Regions from separate parts of the Clostridium oceanicum genome, predicted to be linked through region 2. Evidence: riboswitches for the same ligand, from Rfam matches in the RefSeq annotation. Region 2 holds a riboswitch; the other holds the start of a gene.
The links. Region 2 has a riboswitch for S-adenosylmethionine ahead of ABDZ71_RS10750 (O-acetylhomoserine aminocarboxypropyltransferase/cysteine synthase family protein). Riboswitches for the same ligand answer to the same signal wherever they lie in the genome.

Region 1: another riboswitch for S-adenosylmethionine. It lies ahead of metK (methionine adenosyltransferase); the one in region 2 lies ahead of ABDZ71_RS10750 (O-acetylhomoserine aminocarboxypropyltransferase/cysteine synthase family protein).

What each region holds. Positions count from the first base shown of each region.
Region 1 is NZ_BAAACG010000013.1:111,471-119,300, forward strand. Features, by position in the region: gene ABDZ71_RS14515 (peptidoglycan DD-metalloendopeptidase family protein) at 1-250, shown strand, start outside; gene spoIIID (sporulation transcriptional regulator SpoIIID) at 360-614, shown strand; gene mreB (rod shape-determining protein) at 715-1,746, shown strand; gene yyaC (spore protease YyaC) at 1,798-2,331, opposite strand; gene ABDZ71_RS14535 (tRNA 2-thiocytidine biosynthesis TtcA family protein) at 2,393-3,106, opposite strand; tRNA gene ABDZ71_RS14540 (tRNA-Thr) at 3,362-3,437, shown strand; tRNA gene ABDZ71_RS14545 (tRNA-Tyr) at 3,443-3,527, shown strand; tRNA gene ABDZ71_RS14550 (tRNA-Val) at 3,537-3,612, shown strand; tRNA gene ABDZ71_RS14555 (tRNA-Thr) at 3,641-3,716, shown strand; tRNA gene ABDZ71_RS14560 (tRNA-Tyr) at 3,720-3,804, shown strand; SAM riboswitch class I at 3,929-4,038, shown strand; gene metK (methionine adenosyltransferase) at 4,120-5,295, shown strand; gene recD2 (SF1B family DNA helicase RecD2) at 5,407-7,650, shown strand; gene ABDZ71_RS14575 (competence protein ComF) at 7,666-7,830, shown strand, end outside.
Region 2 is NZ_BAAACG010000010.1:28,171-36,000, reverse strand. Features, by position in the region: gene ABDZ71_RS10770 (FtsX-like permease family protein) at 1-799, shown strand, start outside; gene ABDZ71_RS10765 (ABC transporter ATP-binding protein) at 857-1,615, shown strand; gene ABDZ71_RS10760 (homoserine O-succinyltransferase) at 1,795-2,685, opposite strand; gene ABDZ71_RS10755 (homoserine dehydrogenase) at 2,708-3,940, opposite strand; gene ABDZ71_RS10750 (O-acetylhomoserine aminocarboxypropyltransferase/cysteine synthase family protein) at 3,982-5,265, opposite strand; SAM riboswitch class I at 5,403-5,512, opposite strand; SAM riboswitch class I at 6,250-6,351, shown strand; gene metF (methylenetetrahydrofolate reductase [NAD(P)H]) at 6,549-7,436, shown strand; gene ABDZ71_RS10740 (methionine synthase) at 7,457-7,830, shown strand, end outside.

The sequences.
Region 1 (7,830 bases), on a different contig from region 2:
TGTTGTTAGTTCAAGTCAAGATGGAGTTAAAGTAATTATCAATCATCAATCTGGACTAAAAAGTGTATATTCTAATTTAGCTGCCAAAACAAATGTTAAAAAGGGTCAAGCGGTTAAAAAAGGTGATGTTATAGGTAAAGTAGGTAAAACTACATTACGTTCAGCTTATGAGAAATATGGTGACCATTTACATTTTGCTATGATGAAGGGTAATAATTACATAAATCCTTCTAAATACATTAAGTATTAATTTGAAATTTAAGCCATTTTTCGCTTTTAATCGAAAAGTGGCTTAAAAATGAATTTAATTTGTTAAATTAGCATAATTATAATTATAAAGGATTAAGGGAGGTAGCACTTTGAAAGATTACATTGAAGAAAGAGTCCTTGAAGTCGCTAAATATATTATAGATTCTAAAGCTACTATAAGAAGAACAGCTAAAGTGTTTGGAGTAAGCAAAAGTACAATACACAAGGATATGACAGAGAGGTTACCTAAAATAAATCCACAGATAGCTGAAGAGGCCAAGGAGATTTTAGACTATAATAAAGCAGAGAGGCATATAAGAGGTGGAGAAGCAACAAAAATGAAATATAAAGCTATTGAAGGTTAAAAGCATTCCTATTATAATAAATTTATAGGCTTTTAGTAAAGCTATTTTTATTTTTCTTATAATTATTATATAAGTTTAGAGAGTAGGAGAGGATAAGGGAATGTTTTTTAGTGTAGGCACTGATATGGGAATAGATTTAGGTACCGCTACAGTACTTGTATATATAAAGGGTAAAGGAGTCATTTTGAATGAACCCTCAGTGGTAGCTATAGATAGGAACAAAGATAAAGTCCTAGCAGTTGGACAAGAAGCAAGAGAAATGATAGGAAGGACTCCAGGAAATATAGTGGCAATACGTCCAATGAGAGATGGAGTAATATCTGATTATGATATTACAGAAAGAATGTTAAATTATTTTATTACAAAAGCTTGTGGTAAGAAAAAAATAGGTGCTCCAAGGGTTGTTGTTTGTATTCCATGTGAAGCTACTGAAGTGGAAAAAAGAGCGGTTATTGATGCAGCAAAGAATGCTGGTGCTAAAAAGGTATTTTTAATTGAAGAACCGTTAGCAGCAGCTATTGGAGCAGACCTTGATATAACTAAAGCTAGTGGAAGTATGGTAATTGACATAGGTGGTGGAACTACTGATATCGCCGTAATATCTCTAGGTGGAATAGTTGTTAGATCTTCTATAAAAAGAGCAGGGGACAGTTTTGATGAATCAATAATAAAATACATAAGGAAAAAACATAAACTTATGATAGGGGAAAGAACAGCAGAAAATCTTAAAATTAATATAGGTTCTGCATTTGCTAAAGGGGAACCGGTTCCTATGCAAATAAGAGGAAGAGATTTAGTTTCAGGACTTCCTAAAGATATAACTGTAACTTCAGATGAAATGAGAGAAGCTCTTCAAGAATCAGTTAATGCTATAGCTGATCTTGCTCATTCTGTTCTAGAAAAAACTCCACCTGAGTTATCTGCAGATATAGCAGATAAAGGAATAATAATGACAGGTGGAGGAGCTTTATTAAATGGACTTAGTGACTTAATAGGAAGCGTTACTAAAGTACCTGTTCATATAGCTGATAATGCAGTTTCTTGCGTAGCAGAAGGTACTGGAAAGGTACTAGCTTATTTGGATAAAATGGGTATATCATCTTCCGGTGATGGATTAAATTTAGTTGAATAACATATAGCTTTATATGAATAAGCACCATAATAATAACTATTATTATGGTGCTTATTCAGGTTCATTATATACCATATAATAGCAATGTAGTAATGAGTTAACTATAGTTTTTGCCATATTCATTATTAAACTTAATCTAATAGTATTAGAATGAAATAATTCATTGTTTTCATGAGAGTCTACAATTCCTATTATAGATACTTCTCCTATATTAGGTAGAGATTTCCCTACACCCTTTCCGGGATGAACAGGATAGTCTCTTACCTGCAGTTCTCCAATTTTGCATTTATCACCTAAGCAAGCGTCTATGCCTATTATATTGCTATTTGGGTGACGATTTTTGATTTGAGATATTTTTTCTTCTATATTTAAAGCATGTATAGGATTATCTATAGTTCCATATACATGTAGAGGAAAATTTTTCGATCTTAACATACTACCTACTAGAGGTCCTAAAGAATCACCTATACACCTATCAGTTCCTATACATACTATTAAAGTATCTTTATTAATATAATCTTTTAAAAAATATGCTATTTTATAGTAGGATAGCGAATTGTTATAAGGTGTTTTAATTTTACTCAAAGTACATCCCTCCCTATATTAATTTATATGAATAGGGATAATTAAATATTAAATAAAAATTTTAATTTTTTTTCCATATATTTAATTGGTCAGTATTAGTAAGACATCCTAGAAGCCTATCCCTTATTCCTGGTATATCTTTTTCTAAAGAAGATATTAAATCTTTCATATACTCTCTTTTAGTATATCCATTAGCAGGGCAAGGGTTGTCAATTATTTTAAAATTATATTTTTTTGATATGCTTTTGGTTTCATATTCATTTATATAAACCATAGGTCTTATTAAAGTTATATCACGTCTGTTTAAATAAGTTTTAGGAGAAAAGCTACTAATTCTTCCTTCATAGAACATAGACATAAGTAAAGTTTCAACAGCATCATTTTTATGATGACCTAATGCAAGTTTATTACAGCCTAATTTTTTAGCATAATCATTTAATGCACCTCTTCTTAAATTTGCACAAAGGGAACAAGGATTTTTTTCTTTTCTAATATCAAAAACTATTTCTTTTATATTAGTTTTATAAATGTGTATTGGTATATCCATTTCAGAGCACATTTCTTCCATAGGAGAAAAATCTGCACCACTATTTGGATCTATAACTATAGCTATTAAATCAAATTTTTCAGGGGAGAACCTTTGGTATTTTTTTAGTAGTTGTAATAAACATATACTATCTTTTCCACCAGATAAACCGACAGCTATTTTGTCATTGTCTTGAATTAAATCAAAATCATTTATAGCTTTTCTTAATTTACTTAATAATTTTTGCATAAGTACCTCCTAAGTATGAATATATTGTAGTTATTTAGATTATATTGTAAAAATGTACTAATAATTATACCATTAAAACCTTATATGTTTTATAAATGGTATATGTGTATAAAATAAAGAAAATTAGAGATAATAAAAGATACAAAGGAATAAAGCAGTAAAAACATAAATAAATGGGCTTGAAATTATAATTAAAAACAGATATACTATTTCTTGTCGAAAGCGTTCAAAACTTTCAACATAAATACAAAATATGCTGGCATGGCTCAATTGGCAGAGCAGCTGACTTGTAATCAGCAGGTTGTAGGTTCAAGTCCTATTGCCAGCTCCATATGTGGAGGAGTTCCCGAGTGGCCAAAGGGGGCAGACTGTAAATCTGTTGCAATTTGCTTCGATGGTTCGAATCCATCTTCCTCCACCAAAATTTTATGGGCGCATAGCTCAGCTGGGAGAGCATCTGCCTTACAAGCAGGGGGTCACAGGTTCGAGCCCTGTTGTGCCCACCATAAAATTTTATAAAAAATTTAATAATATGCTGGCATGGCTCAATTGGCAGAGCAGCTGACTTGTAATCAGCAGGTTGTAGGTTCAAGTCCTATTGCCAGCTCCATATGGAGGAGTTCCCGAGTGGCCAAAGGGGGCAGACTGTAAATCTGTTGCAATTTGCTTCGATGGTTCGAATCCATCTTCCTCCACCAAAACCTTTACTTTAGTAAAGGTTTTTTATTTTATGGTAGAATAAATTATAATATAATTTTTTTAGGTTGTTGACACCTATATGATGTTATGTTATGATTTTTAATAGTAAAAGTTAATAGTAAACTCTTATCCAGAGAGGTGGAGGGAAAAGGGCCCTTTGAAACCCGGCAACCAGTGAGTAGTGATGTTCACTATAGGTGCCAATTCCGGCAGTTAGTTCTGCAAGATAAGAGAGAAGTTAGTATATAACCTCTTCTTATTGAAGAGGCTTATTTTTTTGCAATTTTAAAATCATTAAATGGGAGGTTTAAAGTATGAAAAGAATTTTTACATCTGAATCAGTTACAGAGGGACATCCAGATAAAATTTGTGACCAGGTATCAGATGCTATATTAGATGCTATATTAGAAAAAGATCCAGAAGGTAGAGTAGCTTGTGAAACAGCTGTTACTACTGGTATGGTATTAGTAATGGGGGAAATATCTACTCATTGTTATGTAGATATACCTAAAGTTGTTAGAGAAACTATAAAAGGAATAGGTTACGATAGAGCTAAATACGGATTTGATTGTGAAACTTGTTCTGTATTAACTTCAATAGATGAACAATCTTCAGATATTGCTGTAGGTGTTGATGAAGCATTAGAATCAAAAGCTGGAGAAATGGAAAAAATAGATGCTATAGGTGCTGGAGATCAAGGTATGATGTTTGGTTTTGCTACTAATGAAACTAAAGAATATATGCCTCTTCCTATAGAAACAGCTCATAAAATAACAAGAAGATTATCAGAAGTTAGAAAAAATGGAACTTTAGCATATTTAAGACCAGATGGAAAAGCACAAGTTACAGTAGAATATGAAGATGAAAAACCAGTTAGAATAGATTCTATTGTTGTTTCAACTCAACATAGCAGAAAAGCTACACAAGAACAAATACAAAAAGACATAAAAGAGCATGTTATAAATGCTGTAATTCCTGAAGAATTATTAGATGAGAATACAAAATATTACATTAACCCAACTGGTAGATTTGTAATTGGAGGACCACAAGGGGATTCAGGATTAACAGGAAGAAAAATAATAGTTGATACTTATGGCGGATATGGAAGACATGGTGGAGGAGCTTTCTCAGGTAAGGATGCAACAAAAGTAGATAGATCAGCTGCATATGCAGCTAGATGGGTAGCTAAAAACTTAGTAGCAGCAGGAGTAGCAGATAAATTAGAAATACAACTATCTTATGCTATAGGAGTAGCTAAGCCAGTTTCAATATCTATAGATACTTTTGGAACAGGAAAAATATCAGAAGAAAAAACATCTCAAATAGTAGATAAAGTATTTGATCTAAGACCAGGAGCTATTATAAGAGATTTAAAATTAAAAAGACCAATATATAAACAAGTAGCAGCTTATGGTCATTTTGGAAGAACAGATATAGATGTTCCATGGGAAAAGTTAGATAAGGTTGATGAAATAAAAAAATACTTATAATATAAGAAGAGTTAGGCTTTATGGTCTAACTCTTTTAATTAGGTAGTATTTGTATATATGTAAATAAATTATGTTATAATTTATATAATAAAGTAGTTTAGGAGAGATCATATGCAGGAATTACAAGGCTTTGTTGAGGATATAGTTTTTGAAAATCAGGATAACGGATATATGGTTGCAAAAATTAAAGACAAAAACAGAATTATAACTATAGTTGGGTTTATTCCTTATATAACAGAAGGTCAAAATTTAAAATTAAAAGGTGAATGGGTTGTTCATAAGCAATTTGGTAAACAGTTTAAAGTTGAAAGTTGTGAAGAGATAACTCCAGATACCGTTTTAGGAATAGAAAGATACCTAGCTTCTGGTATAGTGTCTGGTATAGGGCCTGTAACTGCTAAAAAAATAGTTGCGAAATTTAAAGAGAAATCCTTAGATATATTAGATAATGATATAGAAAAGCTTAAAGAGATAGAAGGTATTGGTAAAAAGAAAATAGAAACTATAAAATCTTCTTATGAAAAGCAAAGAGAAGTAAGAAACATTATGATATTTTTCCAGCAATATGGAGTTACTGCTAACCAGTGTGTAAAGATACATAAAAAATATGGAGTTAATTCTATAAATAAAGTACGTAAAAATCCATATATACTTACAGAAGATATATCTGGTATAGGGTTTAAAACTGCTGATAAAATTGCTAAAAGTTTAGGGATAGAAGCAGATTCACCTTTTAGAATTCAAAGTGGAATAACCTATATAATAAACCAGTTTTGTGCGTTAGGAAATACTTATATGCCTATGGATAAACTAAAAAAACAAGCAATAGATATTTTATGTGTTAAAGAAGAAGAGATTGAAAGAAATATATATGTAAGTGTTTCTGAAAATAAACTTAAGATAGAGGAAGCTTATAATAATAAATGTGTATTTAATTTACCCTACTACTATTGTGAATTAGGAGTAACTAGAAAGATATTAATGTTATCTTTAAATGAGTATAAAGATTTAAAAATAGATATAGAAAAAGAAATAGGAATATTTGAAAAAAGTAATAGTATAACTTTTGCACCATCACAAAAAGAAGCCATAAAAGGAGCTTTTGATAATGGGGTTGAAGTAATTACTGGAGGACCTGGAACTGGTAAAACTACTATAATAAACTGCATAACGGATATATTTGAAAAAGCCAATATGAGGGTATTTATGGCAGCTCCTACAGGAAGAGCAGCAAAGAGAATGTCAGAATCTACAGGACGAGAAGCTAAAACTATACATAGACTATTAGAGATGGGAATAGGAGAAGATAGGGAAGGATTATTTTCAAAAAGTGAAGATACTCCATTAGAATGTGATGTAATTATTATAGATGAAGCTTCTATGATAGATATAATGCTTATGCATAGCTTGCTTAAGGCTATATCTTTAGGCACAAGACTTATTATAGTTGGTGATGTGGATCAACTTCCTTCTGTAGGTCCTGGTAACGTTCTTAGAGATTTAATAGATAGTAGATGTGTTAAGATTGTTAGATTGAAAGATATTTTTAGACAGTCAAAGGAAAGTATGATAATAGTAAATGCCCACAAAATTAATAGTGGAGAAATGCCCTTATTAAATAAAAAAGATAAAGATTTTTATTTTATAGAATGTGAAGATCCAAATAAAATTTCAGATACTTTAATAGACCTTTGTAACAAAAGGTTACCAAAATTCAATAAAAAGTGGGATAAAAAGAAGCATATACAAATACTGTCCCCTATGAGAAAAGGAATACTTGGAATCAATAATTTAAATGTTCATTTGCAAGAAATTTTAAATCCTAAAGATAAGGATAAAAAAGAAATAAGTTTTAAAGACACTATATTTAGAGTTGGGGATAAGGTTATGCAAATAAAAAATAACTATACCCTAAAATGGACTAGAAAATATAGTGAATTAGAAAAAGATGGTGTAGGGGTATTTAATGGAGATGTAGGATATATAGAAGACGTAGATGAAGAAAAAAAGACAATAACTGTATTATTTGATGAAGATAAAAGGGTAGTTTATGAAGATTTATATTTAGATGAAATAGATTTAGCATATGCTGTAACTATACATAAAAGTCAAGGAAGTGAATTTCCAGTGGTTATTATACCAATGTTTATGGGTCCGCCACTTTTAATGAATAGAAATCTCCTTTATACAGGAATAACAAGAGCAAAAAAGTTAGTTGTATTAGTAGGATCTTTAAAAGCTACTAGTTTTATGATAAGCAATAATAAGAGCTTTGAAAGATTTTCACTTCTTAAATGGAGAATAGTTAATGTAATAGAGAATGGGCTTTCAAGTGAAAATAATGATAACAATTAAAGGAGAGTAGTTTTTATGACTTTATTAAAAAAGTATGGTTATGAAAAACATGAACCTAGTGAAGTCTTAGATTATATATCTTCATGGTGTAAGAGTGAAGAAAGATTTTTAAATGTTATAGCAATACCTTATAATGATTGTAAATTTTTTGTTGATATTATATTATATTTTATAAATCAT
Region 2 (7,830 bases):
ACAATGTATTAGTAAACAGAGTAGTGAATACTATACAGATAAGAAAAATATAAGACTTAAAAATAAAGAAAGTAATAAGGTATATACATTTAATTATGCTGGAGTTAATATTACAGGGCAGTTAATTAATATTAATCCATACACACAAGATAATTTAATTGTACTAGATGAAGTTGATTTTAAAAATGTTTCAAAGGAAAGTAACATTAAAACAAAAGGAATTATTCATCTTTTTAAATTTCAAGAAACAGAAAAAACGGAGAAATTTTATTTAGACCTTTTTCATAACTTAAAAAAAGCAAATGAAATTTGGAGTGAAAGTAACCTATGGAGTACTAGCCACAATAAATTTAAAACTAAATCTAAAGGAATTGAAAGATTAAAACCTATTTCTAAATTAAATGAATATAAAAGTAAGAAGAATGAAACAGGATTTTACTTATTTTCAATGCTTTATATAGGGATGATTTTTTTTATATCTAGTGGTGTTGTATTGTATTTTAAAATTTTTTCCGGTGTAAACTATGGAAAACAAAGATATAATAAACTTTTTAAGATTGGTATAACTGACGAAGAAATGAAAAGAATAATTTCTAAAGAATTATTTATAATATTTTTTATTCCTGTTTTAATGGGAGGAATCTTTGGTATTATTTATATTGCAATACATTGTGTTGAAATTTATTTTTATACAAAGCTCATAATTAATGTTTTTATAGTCTGGTTTATATATTTAATAATCCAATTAATTTTTTATAATATTACTTTAAAAAAGTATTTTCAAAAGATAACAAAATAAATTAATTAAATATAATAATTTGAATTTAAAATATGTTATTTTGTTTGGGAGGTAATTATGATAGTTTTAGAAACAAAGCAATTAACTAAAATTTATAGAGGAAAAGATGAAAGTAATAGTACCTATGCTTTAAATGGAATAGATATAAAAGTTAATGCTGGTGAATTCCTAGGTATTATGGGGCCTTCCGGAAGTGGTAAAACCACACTTTTAAATATCTTAGGAGGTATAGATAAACCTTCATCAGGATCTATTAAAATTATGGAGAAAAACATTGAAGGTTTAGGAAAAAATGAATTAGCTATATTTAGAAGAAAAAATTTAGGCTTTATTTTTCAAGACTTTAATCTTATGGATAGTTTAACATTAGAAGAAAACGTAATGCTTCCTATGGTACTTGATAAAAAGGAAAGATATCATATGGAAAGAAATACAAAGAAAATAATGAAGTTTTTCGATATTTATAATATTAAAGATAAATATCCTTATAATATATCTGGTGGTCAGCAACAGAGAGTAGCAACAAGTAGGGCTCTTGTAAATAATCCTTCAATTATATTAGCAGATGAACCTACTGGAAATTTAGATTCAAAATCATCAAATAATGTAATGAAATACCTTTATAAATTGAATAAAGACATAAAAAGCACTATTTTAATGGTAACTCATGATCCTTTTACAGCTAGTTTTTGTAATAGGATAATATTTATTAAGGATGGTAATATTTATATGGAAATTACTAAAAAGGGTAATAGAAAAGATTTCTTTAATAAAATTCTTGATTGTCAAGCTATAATGGGGTGTAGCAAAAGCTGATGATGTAAATGACTTTAACAGTGTACTAAAATCATTAGTATATTGTGCTTAAGTATATATTAAATTCTTATATTATAGAAAATATCAGTGTACCTTATTTATTATTAATAAGTATAGTACACTGATATTTTCTATAATTAGTATAAAAAACGTATGCTTTTGTAAGGAAGACTTATAAATTATAAACTGTTTACTATATTTAGCCAATTGGAGAAAAGCATATTTCCGTGAGATCTCCATTTAACTATAGGTTTATTATTAGGATCATCATTTAAAAAATAGTTTTTAGGAATATCTATTTCAATATTTTTATTTAAATCTCTTTTGTATTCATCATAAAGAGTGAATTTATCATACTCAGAGTGACCAGTAACAAATATACTTTTTAAATCTTTACTTTGTACCATGTAAACTCCAGCATCTTTAGATTCGGCGATTATTTGTAGCTTATCACATTTTAATACATCTTCGCCTTTTGTATATGTGTACCTTGAATGAGGAGCATAAAATTCATCATCAAACATTTTAGTTAACTTGCTAGGAGTAATTAGTTTGTGAGAAAATACTCCAAATAATTTTTTGTCTAATTTATATTTAGGTATACCATAATGATAGTATAATCCTGCTTGTGCACCCCAACATATATATAATGTAGATTTAACTTTTTCTTTGCAGTAATCGAATATTTCTTTTAACTCATTAAAATAATCTACCTCTTCAAATTCCAAAAGTTCTATAGGGGCACCGGTTATAATAGCGCCGTCAAAGTTTTCCTCTTTAATTTCATCTATTGTTTTATAAAAAGTGCTAAGATAGGTTTCATCTGTGTTTTTGCTTTTATGAGTTTTAGTTTTTAATAAAGTAATATTTATATCCAGTAGACTGCTACCAAGTCGTCTTATCAGTTGAGTTTCAGATTTAGATTTTTGAGGCATTAAATTAAGTATAAGTATGTTTAATGCACTATGACATTTAGATTTATAAATATTAGAATTTTTACTGCATACATCTATATCTTCAGCTTTTAAAATTTCATAAGCTGGCAGATTTTCATCAATAAATATACTCATCATTTAATCCTTTCTAAAAAAATTATAGTATCATAAGAGTTTTTACGTTATTAATATCAGTAAAAATTCTTAAATTTTCTTCTAAATCTTTTTCATATACTGAATAAATAGTAGCAAAAACTTCATCTTTAGGAAGTAAGTCATCTGTGTCTATATATACTTTATTAAATTTTTCACTTAATTTACTAATTATTTTATGCCTATCTTTGTTATCTACTTTAATTCTTACAATCCAATCTTTTTTATCCGTAAAACTTTTTTGAAGATTTGCAGGTTCTTTATTAAATAATAACTGATCTTCTTTTTTATTTATTAAAACATTCATTATATCAGCATAAACTGCACTAGCTGTGGGAAGTTTTCCTGCGCCTTTACCGTAAAAAGCAAGTTCTCCTACGCTGTCGCCTTCTATAACTATAGAGTTAAATTCATTTTCAACTTTTCCAAGTATTGAATCTTTAGACACAATAACTGGTCTTACGGAAGCATGTATTTTATCATTTATTATATTACTAATTCCAATAAATTTAACTGTGCCACCTAATCTGTTAGATTTTAAAATATCAAATTCATCTAGTTTATCTATTCCTTCAACTTTAAAAGTTTCCCAATCTAAATTTCTATTATAAGCTATATTAGACAGTATATTAAGTTTTCTAGCACTATCGTATCCTTTAATATCAGAAGTAGGATCTGCTTCTGCAAAGCCAAGCTCTTGAGCCAATTTTAAAGCTTTATCAAAACTAAGATTTTCTTTAGACATTTTTGTTAAAATAAAGTTAGTAGTACCATTTAAGATAGCTTTTATGCTTGTTACATTATTTCCTATTAAGCAGTTTTTAAGCGGTCTAAGTATTGGTATTCCACCACCTACACTAGCTTCAAAGTAAAGTTTAACATTATTTTCTTTAGCAAGACTTAAAAGTTCTAAACCATGCTTTGCAATTAAATCTTTATTTGCAGTAACTACATGTTTTTTCTGCTTTAAAGACATTTTTATATATTCATAAGCTGGATTTAAACCACCCATACATTCAACAACAATATCTACATCCTCTTTTAAAATATCTTCTGGTTTGTCTGTTATAATTCTATAATTATTGCTGTTTCTATGTTTATCTTTATTTTTAACTAATATCTTAGAAATTTTTATCCCTTTATTTAATTTGTTTTTTATACTATTTATATTTTTTTCTATTAGTTCAGCTACTCCAGAGCCAACTACACCATTTCCTAATATAGCTATTGAAATCATTTATGAAGTCCTCCTTATTATTATGCAAAATTTAATTATGCTTATTTTATATTATTTAAAGCTTGATCAAAGTCTTTTATTATATCATCTGCATTTTCTATACCAACAGAAACTCTTACTAAATCTTTTGGTACTCCAGAAGATATTAATTGTTCTTCTGATAACTGTCTATGAGTTGTGCTAGCAGGGTGAATTACACTAGTTCTAGCATCTCCTATATGAACAACTAAAGCTGCTAGGGAAAGATTTTTAGTAAATACTTTAGCTGCATCGTCATTTCCTTTAATTCCAAAAGTTAATATACCGCTAGCACCATATTTTAGATACTTTTTAGCATTATCATAATTTTTATTGTTTTCTAGTAGGGGATAATTAACCCAACTAACTTTTGGATGATCTTTTAAAAATTTGGCTAGCTTTAAAGCATTGTCGCTATGTCTTTCCATTCTAAGATGTAATGTTTCTAGTCCTAAATTAAACAAGAATGCATTGAAAGGACTTAAACATGCTCCAAAATCTCTAAGTAATGTAACTCTTAGTTTAACTATATATGCAGCATTTTTAAAAGATTCTGAAAAATTTGTACCATGGTATGTAGGATCTGGCTCTGAAAGAGATTTAAATTTACCATTATTCCAATCAAAGTTACCACCATCTACTATAGCTCCACCTACACTTGTTGCATGACCGTCAATATATTTAGTAGCAGAATAAACTACTATATTAGCACCATGCTTTAATGGCTTGCAAAGTTTAGAGGTCATTAAAGTATTATCAACTATAAAAGGTACTCCAATTTCTTTAGCAACACTTGAAAATTTATCAAAATCTAAAATATTTAAGCTAGGATTAGCCATTGTTTCCCCATATATAAGTTTAGTTTTATCAGTACATTTATTTAAAATTTCTTCTCTTGAAGCATCAGGAGAAACTAAAGTTACATCAATTCCTAATTTGTTTAAAGTAGAAGAGAGTAGAGTAAATGTTCCTCCATAAAGATTTGAAGATGCTACAATGTGATCTCCTTTTGTACAAATATTTAAAACTGCTAAAGTAATAGCTGATTGTCCTGATGCAGTAGCTACCGCGCCAACTCCACCTTCAAGTTCTGTTAGCTTTTGTTCAAACCCTGCAACAGTTGGGTTTCCTATTCTAGAATAAAAGAATCCTTCTTCTTTTAAATCAAATAAATTAGCAACTTGATCTGGATCTTCATATTTATAAGTTGTACTTTGTACTATAGGAAGAATTCTAGCTTCTCCAGACTTTGGTGTATATCCTCCTTGTATACATATAGTTTCATCTTTCCAATTTTCATTAAACATAGTATTGCCCCCTTAATTATTTATTTAAATGGAAACAAGTGGTTTATTGAATCAACCTGTTTCAACTTGTTATTAAAAAAAATAAAAGCCATTTCTTAGAGAAATGACTTTAAATTACAGTTATAGAAACTACAATTTTCTCATCTCTCAGTAAATTTAACTGCAGGATTTAGCACATTTCTGATTTTTAAAAATCAGCTGTTGCCGGGTTTCTCAGGGCCTGTCCCTCAACCACTCTTGATAAGAAATATTTTATATTAACTTTTTAAAATTCAATTTTTCGTTTTCTTAAATTTGATTTAACCTTTGCTTGAAACTTATTATATTTAAAATCATTTTTTATGTCAAGGGGTTAATTTATGATTTGTATAGATTTACTTAGAGTGAAAAAGTATACATTGGCTATATTACTAGAAGGAAAAAATATTTATATTTTTTTTATTATTTTAAAAAGTGCCCTTTCTCCACCGTTGGGATCATATGGTATTAAAAACCACTTAGCTTTTTTAATACAAAAACTATATTTAATAGATAATAAAGTTTATACAATAGAGAAATGTATAAATTTTATTATCTATTAGAGAGGCTAAAGGTGTACTTATCTTTTTAGTTTAGAAAGATAAAGGTTTAAATATAATAAAAACTTAAATACTAATATTATTCTAAAATCTTATGATATATATTAGGTGGTGTTGTAAGTGAAAAATTTAAATGCACTTTAATGTAAAAAAAATAGTACATAAAGATATACGGGTAGTTATTATAAATAAAAAATTACTTAGTAATATAATAAAGTTAATTTAAAATCATAATCCTAATAATATATCTATATTAAGATAAACTGTGTTGTTTTTTAAATATAGAAGATTCTTTTAAATAAACTTCTTAAAAACAAGTGTATAAGTTTTCATAAAAAAATTATAAAAAATAGCTTTACATTTTCTTTTTTTTGTAATATAATCGTACTTAATAAAAAATGAATGAAGCTTATCATGAGAGGCGGAGGGACTGGCCCTACGAAGCCCGGCAACCGTATATTTATATACAAGGTGCTAAATCCTGCAGCATTATGCTGATAGATAAGGATAATATCTTACGTTATTAAAACCTAAGGGATTACTCCTTTAGGTTTTTTATTTATTTTAAAATAAAAAGTCAACTAAATAAAAAATAAATTTAATAATCAAAATATTTAGTTTAAATCTATACTTAATAAAAGAACAGTGTAAAGCATCAATAATAAAAATTATAAAATAGACATAATACGAAAAGGGGTTATTTAAATGAAAATCAAAAATTTATTTTCCGAAAAAAATGTAGTTTTCTCTTTGGAGGTATTTCCACCTAAAAGTACTACTCCAATTGAAAATATATATAAAACACTAGATGAACTTAAAGATCTAAAGCCAGATTATATAAGTGTAACTTATGGAGCCGGTGGTACTAGTTCTGGTAATAAAACTTGTGAACTTTCATCACTTATAAAAAACAAATATAACATAGAAGCTTTAGCTCATTTAACTTGCATAAATTCTACAAAAGAAACTATAGAAAATACATTAAAAAATCTTAAAGACAATAACATAGAAAATGTATTAGCTTTAAGAGGAGACATACCTTTAGATCAAAAACCAATAGGGGATTATAACTATGGATTTGAACTTGTAGATTATATAAAAAAGCATCATGATTTTTCTATAGCAGCAGCTTGTTATCCAGAAGGACATACAGAAAGCATTTCTTTAGATAAGGATATTGAAAGATTAAAACAAAAGGTTGATTGTGGTACAGACTATTTGATAAGTCAATTGTTTTTCGATAATAACTTATTCTATGAGTTTAATGATAAAATTAATAAAAAGAATATAAATGTACCAATTCAAGCTGGAATAATGCCTGTAATAAACAAAAAACAAATTGAAAGAATAGTTTCTTTATGTGGTGCGTCACTTCCTCCAAAATTTATAAAAATAATGAATAGATATGAACATGATAAAAATGCTTTAAGAGATGCTGGAATAGCTTATGCAGTAGAACAAATAGTAGACTTAGTATCTAGTGGAGTAAAGGGAATTCATCTATATACAATGAATAATCCTTATGTAGCTAGAAAAATAAATGAAAGTATAAAATCTATAATAGGTTCTGTAAATAATGATTTAGCTATTTAGATTTTAAATTGGTGAATCTTATGAATGATATATTTAAAATAGATAAAAAAGAAGTTTTAAGATATTTAGGGTATAAAAGTTCTATAGTTGATAAAAATACAGATACTTTAATTGAAGAATGTAGAAGAGAAATTAAAGAATATATAAATTTTAAATACACCTATAAAACTTTTAATATAGAAAAAAAAGACAAAGAAGTATTAATAAAAGATACTAATTTAATCTTTAAAGGAAAAGATATATTAAGACATTTAAGTAATTCAAAAGAATGCACTCTTATGGCAGTAACTTTAGGAATAAGCTTAGATAGAAAAATAGCACTTTATGAAAAAACTAATATGACTAAATCAATAATATTAGACGCTTGTGCAACTACAGCTATTGAAGATGGCTG